One region of the Kitasatospora sp. NBC_01560 genome, then DNA from elsewhere that is predicted to be linked to it. Evidence: riboswitches for the same ligand, from Rfam matches in the RefSeq annotation. Region 1 holds a riboswitch; each other region holds the start of a gene.
What was found. Region 1 has a riboswitch for magnesium ahead of OH807_RS40870 (CBS domain-containing protein). Riboswitches for the same ligand answer to the same signal wherever they lie in the genome.
Positions count from the first base shown of each region.

Region 2: linked by a shared signal. The riboswitch ahead of OH807_RS06250 (hypothetical protein) and the one ahead of OH807_RS40870 (CBS domain-containing protein) in region 1 are both predicted to bind magnesium.
Region 3: linked by a shared signal. The riboswitch ahead of OH807_RS03960 (magnesium and cobalt transport protein CorA) and the one ahead of OH807_RS40870 (CBS domain-containing protein) in region 1 are both predicted to bind magnesium.

Region 1 is NZ_CP109364.1:9,571,521-9,573,772, forward strand. It holds gene OH807_RS40865 (RimK family alpha-L-glutamate ligase) at 1-419, shown strand, start outside; M-box (ykoK) riboswitch at 862-1,035, shown strand; gene OH807_RS40870 (CBS domain-containing protein) at 1,316-1,882, shown strand; gene OH807_RS40875 (NRAMP family divalent metal transporter) at 1,879-2,252, shown strand, end outside.
Region 2 is NZ_CP109364.1:1,543,201-1,545,452, reverse strand. It holds gene OH807_RS06265 (winged helix-turn-helix domain-containing protein) at 1-128, opposite strand, end outside; gene OH807_RS06260 (hypothetical protein) at 129-329, opposite strand; gene OH807_RS06255 (hypothetical protein) at 348-578, opposite strand; gene OH807_RS06250 (hypothetical protein) at 668-952, opposite strand; M-box (ykoK) riboswitch at 1,325-1,499, opposite strand; partial or broken gene OH807_RS06245 (nitric oxide synthase oxygenase) at 1,852-2,004, shown strand; gene OH807_RS06240 (hypothetical protein) at 2,113-2,235, shown strand; gene OH807_RS06235 (hypothetical protein) at 2,251-2,252, shown strand, end outside.
Region 3 is NZ_CP109364.1:905,608-907,859, reverse strand. It holds gene OH807_RS03965 (RimK family alpha-L-glutamate ligase) at 1-107, shown strand, start outside; M-box (ykoK) riboswitch at 311-484, shown strand; gene OH807_RS03960 (magnesium and cobalt transport protein CorA) at 838-2,007, shown strand; gene OH807_RS03955 (erythromycin esterase family protein) at 1,985-2,252, opposite strand, start outside.

The sequences.
Region 1 (2,252 bases):
ACGCCCGGATGCTGCTGGACCGGGGCCGCAGCGTGATGGTCCAGCCGTATCTGCCCGGGGTGGCAGAAGGAGAACGCGCCCTGATCTTCGCCTCCGGCGCGTTCAGTCATGCGATCCGCAAGGAACCTCTGCTGACCGAGCCGGGGGTGATCGACAACGACCGGGTGCCACATCTCGGCGTCGCACCGTATCAGCCGACCGAAACGGAGGTCCGCACCGCGCTGGCGGCGCTGGCAGCGATTCCGTCGCCGCACGTCCCGCTGTTCGCCCGGGTGGATCTGGTGCTGGACAACGCCGGGGAACCGGTGGTCCTGGAGCTGGAGCTCATCGAGCCGAACCTGTTCCTTCAGAGCGATCCGGAAGGACCGGGGCGTTTCGTCAAGGCGGTGGCAGGGCGCGTCGCAGAACCACGGCACTGACTCGACGGCAGTACTCCAAGGCACTGACCCCCCGAGCAGGGCGGGACCTGCTCGGAAGAAGGCGTCCACGGTATGCGGCGAGCGTGACCGAGGCTGTGCTCGCCTGCGTGCCGCCTCCTCACCGGTCTCGCCGAGCGGCCACCGCCCTCCGGGTGGGCGGCCAGTTCCGACCGGCTCTTCCCCGGTATCCGGCCCGCCCGGCACCCCGCCCGGCACATCTGCGCCACCGTGCTGTGCCGGCGCCTCGGGTTGGCTTCCGGGGCCCTGGTGGCGGCGCGGCGTCATCCGCCTCGACCGGGACGTCCGCCCCGACGTCCGAGGCGAGGGCGTGACGTGGCGGGGCGGACCGTGGTGATCGGAATCCCGCTGTCCGAGCGAGTCAAGGTCCGGTCAAGGACTGGGTTTCGCGCGCCGGGTGGGCCTATCCTTGTGCGGGTTTGAACAGACACCTCGTTCGGTGAGGCGTCTTCACGGACACAGGCCACTGATCCCACCCGTCGAGAGACGCTCCGGATCAGGACAGGTCTCCCCGACCTAAGGGGTGACCCCAAGTGGCTTCCCGCGTGCTGCGGGACACGCCGTGGAGTGCCAAAGCTCTGACGAGTTGGGGTGCACCGGGTTGTCGCCCGGTTTCCCCTTGCCGTGCCGCTGCGACGTCGGATCGTGGCCGGATCGGGAGGAGGCGGGATGGACAGTAGTCCGGGCCACAGTCGGCCCTTCCTCGTGTTGTCCTCGCCGTCCTTCATCGGCCCGGGGCAGCCTCTTCTCCCCTGAACCGCTCGACTCGCAGCGACTCTTCCCGACCGGGCCCGCCCGGCGGGAGCTGTTGCCGTGCGCCGGTGTCACCCCGGGTACGGACCGCCGCGCGAGCCAGGGGCGCGGAGGTGGCTGCCCCGGTGCCGCCTGATGCCTCGCCCCAGCCGCCGGACGAGGCCGCCGACGCACTGCGCGACCTCCAGCCGGGCGAGCGCGAGAACCTGCTCGCCCGGATGCCGGCCGGCGAGGCATCCCAGCTGCGGTCACTGCTCACGCACCGCGAGGGCACCGCGGGCGGCGCGATGACCACGGTGCTGGTCACCGCCCGGCCCGCGCAGACGATCGCCGAGGTGCGGGCGGAGCTGGCCGCGCAGGCGGAGCACCGGACCGAGATCGACTCCGTGGTGGTGCTGGACGACGACGGCCGACTGGTGGGCGATGTCCCGCTGTTCGAACTGGCGGTCGCCGAGGACACGGCCGTGGTCGGAGATCTGGTGGAGTGGCTGGCCCAGTTCGGTCCACCGGTCACGGTCCGCCCCGACACCCGCCTGGCGGAGGCCGCCGACCGGCTGGTCGCCGCCCGCGCCACCTCCCTGCTCGTCGTCGACGGCACCGGGCGCCCGATCGGCCGGATCCTCGCCGACGACATTCTCGACTCCCTGCTGCCCGAGCGCGGGCGCCTGCACTTCCGGAGGCTCCTCAAGTGACCCGCGACCTCGACACCGCCCCCGTCACCGCCGCGCCGACCGTCACCGCGGCGCCGACCGTCACCGCGGCGCCGACCGTCACCGCGGCGCCGACCGTCGCCGCGGCCTCGCCCACCCGCCGCAAGGGCTGGCGCCGCATCGCGGCCGTCACGATGATCGCCGGCCCCGGCCTGGTCGCCGCCAACGCCGGAAATGACGCCGCAGGCATCGCCACCTACGCCAGCGCCGGCTCCCAGTACGCCTACGGCACGCTGTTCTTCATGGTGCTGGTCACCATCGCCCTGGTCATGGTGCAGGAGATGGCCGTGCGGCTCGGGGCGCACACCGGCAAGGGCCTCGGTGCGCTGATCCGCGAACAGTTCAGCCTCCG
Region 2 (2,252 bases), 8.0 Mb from region 1:
GTGATGTGGGTGGAGACGGTCCGGGTGTCGCCGTTGTCGGGCCGGCCCCAGACGGTCTCCATCAGGGTGCTCCGGGAGTGGACGCGCAGGGGGTGGGCCACCAGATGGGCAAGGAGCTCGAACTCCATTTAGGTGAGGCCGAGTTCGCGGCCGGCGACGGTCGCGGTCCGCAGTGCGGGGTCGACCACCAGGTTCCCGGGGGTGGCGCGAGCCGGTTCGGGAAGCCCGGGCGACCCGGCCTGCGGCGCCGCACTCCTGGTACGGATGGCCGAGGTCACGATGGTGCGGTCGGAGAAGATCACGTTCAGGCGTGGGTAGCGCACGACCATGTCAGGCTCCTTCTGCGGTCAGTGGTCGGGGTGCCAGGTGGCTTCGAGGCGGGTCGTGCCGTCGGTGGTGGTGACGGCCTTCCAGTGGGCCCTCATCCGGACCGGAGGGCCGGCGGGCGCCTGGGCGGCAATCGCGTCCAGCACCGGGCTGTCGAGCGGACTGGCGGCGAGCCGGCGGAGGATCCCGCTGACGGTGGTGCGCAGGCGTCCGGGAGCGGCCGGGGCGTGGAAGGCGGCGAGGGTGGCCATGGGTAACTCACCTTCGTGAGGGGGCGATGGGCATGCGAGGGCATGGCGCGGCCGAGTGGCTGGTGAAGCGGGGCGTGTCTGGCGGTTCGTCAGCAGTCGGACGTGCGTGCGGCGGCGCGGGTGAGGCGGTGTGCGGCGGCGGGCGGCAGGTTCGCGAATCGGGCGAGCCAGTCCGGGCGGTGGCCCTGGCTGGCCAGCAGGTAGGCGAGGTGGACGCGCGGTTCGTACGCCGAGGCGACGGTGTTGGGCGTGCCGGAGTACGGGCAGGTCCCGGGGTCGTCGAGGCGGTAGGAGCGTTCGATTCCGTCGTCCAGGGCCAGGGAGACGCGCGGACAGACATGCGGCGGCGCGAAGGACCGTGATGCGTCGTGCACGGCTGTGCCCGTCCTTCCACGGGGCAGGGCGCGGGTCAGGTTCCGAGCGGCGGAGTGGCGGACCGGTGAGGCAGTCATGACGTGGCTCCCTACCCCCTCGGCAGCGGGGGCGGTCGGGGCGCGCAGCAACGAATCCCCTGCGAACGCGCGCCACAGCGACCCCGCGAGCGGCATCGGGCCGTGCGGGGGCGAAGGCGAAGAGCGAAAGGGGTTACCGCGTGCCGGTGGAGTGCGAGGGCATGCTGGTGGGGGGCCGTTCGTGGCCCGGACTACTACTGCTCGAATCCATGTCTCTCGCCTCCCTCCGGCCGGCGGCGCACATCGTGTGCGCCGCACCGACGCGGCAAGGAGTACACCGGCGCGGCATGAGCCGGTACACCCCAACTCGTCAGAGCTTTGGCACTCCACGGCGTGATCCCCTGTGAGGGGGAAGCCACTTGGGATCAACCCTTAGGTCGGGAAGATCTGTCCTGAACCTGGGCGTCTCTCGACGTCGTCGGGTCAGTGGCCTGTGTCCGTGAAGACGCCTCACCGAACGAGGTGCCTTTCAAAACCTCGACAAGCGTAGACCCTGCCCGGCCATGCGGCTGCCACATTTGCTGAATCTTAACGCCTCGGTCACGCCCCGTGACGGACAGCGTCCCTCGGCCGGGCCGACGACTCGGCCGCCCTTCGGTTGCCCTCTTGGGTGACCTGCTCGACACGGCCGCCACCGACCAGGGACACGGGTGTGCGACCACCGGCACCCACCGACGGCCGGAGTCCCAACCACGGACAGACGGAAGAGCGGCTCCGTGGCCGACGTGTCCAGGCTGCCGCCGCCGCAGAGCTGAGGGCTGTCGCCCGCCCCACGGCCCACCGGAGGATCACCCCGCCGCCCACATCCCGCCGGCTACGAGGTGAACCCGGGAGCCGACCGCGCCGACCAGGCCGGAGTGTCCATCATCGACCACCACTTCGCCACCAAGCAGTTCGTGCGGCACGAGGAACGCGAGCACAAGAGCGGCCGCGGCTGCCCGGCCGACTGGTCCGCCATCGTGCCCGCGACCAGCGGCTCGACTCCCCCGTCTGGCAGCGCCGCTACGAGCCGACCAGGATGCTGCCCAACTTCTCGCCCCATCCCGCGCCTTGGCCCGCCTGCGCCGCCGAGGACTGAGTCGGTGACGCTCGGCCGGTTCGTGGAGCCGGCCGGGGCGGTGCTCAACCTCTGCGGCAGCGGCGTCTACGCGCTGCGAACGCTGCGCGGATCGTTACGGCCGAACCTCGTCACCTGGCTGCTGTAAGCCCTCACACCGGGCGT
Region 3 (2,252 bases), 8.7 Mb from region 1:
GCGGCGTCGTCTTCGAGGTGAACGTCCACCCGGCGTTCGGGAGCGTCGGCGGCCTGGAGACCGTCGCCGTCCCGTACGTGGCCGCCCACCTCGTACCGGCCCGCTGAGCCGGGCCCGCTGAGCCGAGGCGACCGGGACCGACCGGGGCCGCCCCGCCGGGCCGGACCGCTCCGAAGCGGCCCGTCCCGGCGGCCTCCGCACGAGCCCCGGGACCGCCCGCGCCCGGGGCTCCAGCCCGCCCGCGGAAAGCGGCGGCCCCGCCCGTGGTCGGAAGAAGGGCCGGGAGGGTACTAGACTCGGTGAGGTTGTGAAGGCACCTCGTTCGGTGAGGCGTCGCCATGGACACAGGCCACTGACCCCACGACGTCGAGAGACGCCCAGGTTCAGGACAGGTCTCCCCGGCCTAAGGGGTGACCCCAAGTGGCTGCACCCTCGGGTGCTACGCCGTGGCGTGCCAAAGCTCTGACGAGATCAGGGGTGCCCACCTGTTCCTGCGGCTGCTTTCCGTGTGCGGCCGTGCCGGGTGGATCCTCCTGATGGCTTGGTTACGGCGGCCCGGTGTGCGGGCCGTCCGGCGGCGAGGAGGTGAGAGCTGTGGAGTGCAGTAGTCCGGGTCGAAGTCGGCCCCGCCCCCAGGAAGTCCCGCTCTTCTCCTGGCCCCCGGCACCCCTCCTCCCGTACCGCTCCCGCACCTGCCGCCGTAGCGCGCGCCGCTGACCCGGCCGGCGCCGCCGGGCGCCGTGCGCGGTGGAGGACGGCCGGGAGCCTCCCCGCCCGCCCCGCCCCGGTCACCACGTGCCCGGGAGCGGCGGCCACCGAACCGTGGAGGTCCCCGCCATGTCCGACTGGCGTGTGCGCGCAGTGCGCGCGAGCAAGCGTCCGTTCTCCCGTCCCGCCACCCCCACCCGCACCGGGTGCGCCCAGCCCGCCCCCGAGCACTCGATGGACCCGCGGCACGAGCAGCCCGGCGAGCCGCCCACGCTGGAGCGCTCGCTGGTGGACGCGGCCGTCTACCACGACGGCCGCCGCATCGCCGAGCCCACCAGCCTCGCCGACATCTACCGGCAACTGCCCGGTAAGCCGGGCACGATGGCCTGGATCGGGCTGTTCCGGCCGGCCGAGGCACAGCTGCTGGAGGCGGCCGAGCGGTTCAACCTGCACGAACTGTCCGTCGAGGACGCCATCGTGGCCCACCAGCGGCCCAAGCTGGAGCGCTACGGCGACACCCTCTTCGTGGTGCTGCGCGCCGCCCGGTACCTGGACGACGTCGAGGAGGTCGACTTCGGCGAGATCCACCTCTTCGTCGGCCCCGACTTCGTCCTCACCGTCCGGCACTCGCAGGCCCCCGACCTCTCCGCCGTCCGCCGCCGGCTGGAGGCCGACCCGGAACTGCTCGCGCTCGGTCCGGAGGCGGTGCTGTACGCGGTGCTGGACGCCGTGGTCGACGGCTACGCGCCGGTGATCGCCGGCCTCCAGCACGACATCGACGAGATCGAGACCGAGGTGTTCGGCGGCGACCCGCAGGTCTCCCGCCGCATCTACGAACTCTCCCGCGAGGTCATCGAGTTCCAGCGGGCCACCCGGCCGCTGCTGGAGATCATGAAGAGCCTGGAGGCGGGTTTCGGCAAGTACGGCACCGACGACGAGCTCCAGCGCTACCTGCGCGACGTCGCCGACCACGCCACCTACGCCGCCGAACGCGTCGACGGCTTCCGGCAGATGCTGCAGAACATCCTCGCCGTCAACGCGACCCTGGTCTCGCAGCGCCAGAACGAGGAGATGAAGCAGCTCGCCGAGGCCGGGCACGCGCAGAACGACGAGATCAAGAAGATCTCCTCCTGGGCGGCCATCCTGTTCGCGCCGACGCTGATCGGCACCGTCTACGGCATGAACTTCACCACCATGCCCGAGCTGAAGTGGGCCTTCGGCTACCCGTTCGCGATCGGCCTGATGGCGCTCGTCTGCACCGGGCTGTACCTGGTGTTCAAACGCCGCGACTGGCTCTGACCGTCCGCCCGGCCGACCTCGGCTGCGGGACGTCCTTGAGGAACACGAGGCCGTCGGCGGCCGCGAGGTGGGCCGGGTCGAGCGGGGCGTAGCCGAACCAGGGGGAGACGCGGGGCACGGGCGGGGTGTCGCGGAGGGCGGCGGCCAGCCGGCGGGCGTCGACGAGGCAGCGGTCCTGCGGGAGTGCGTGGAGGAGGCCTTCGACGGTGTCCGGCGCAGGGGCGTCCACGCCGCGGTGCCGGATC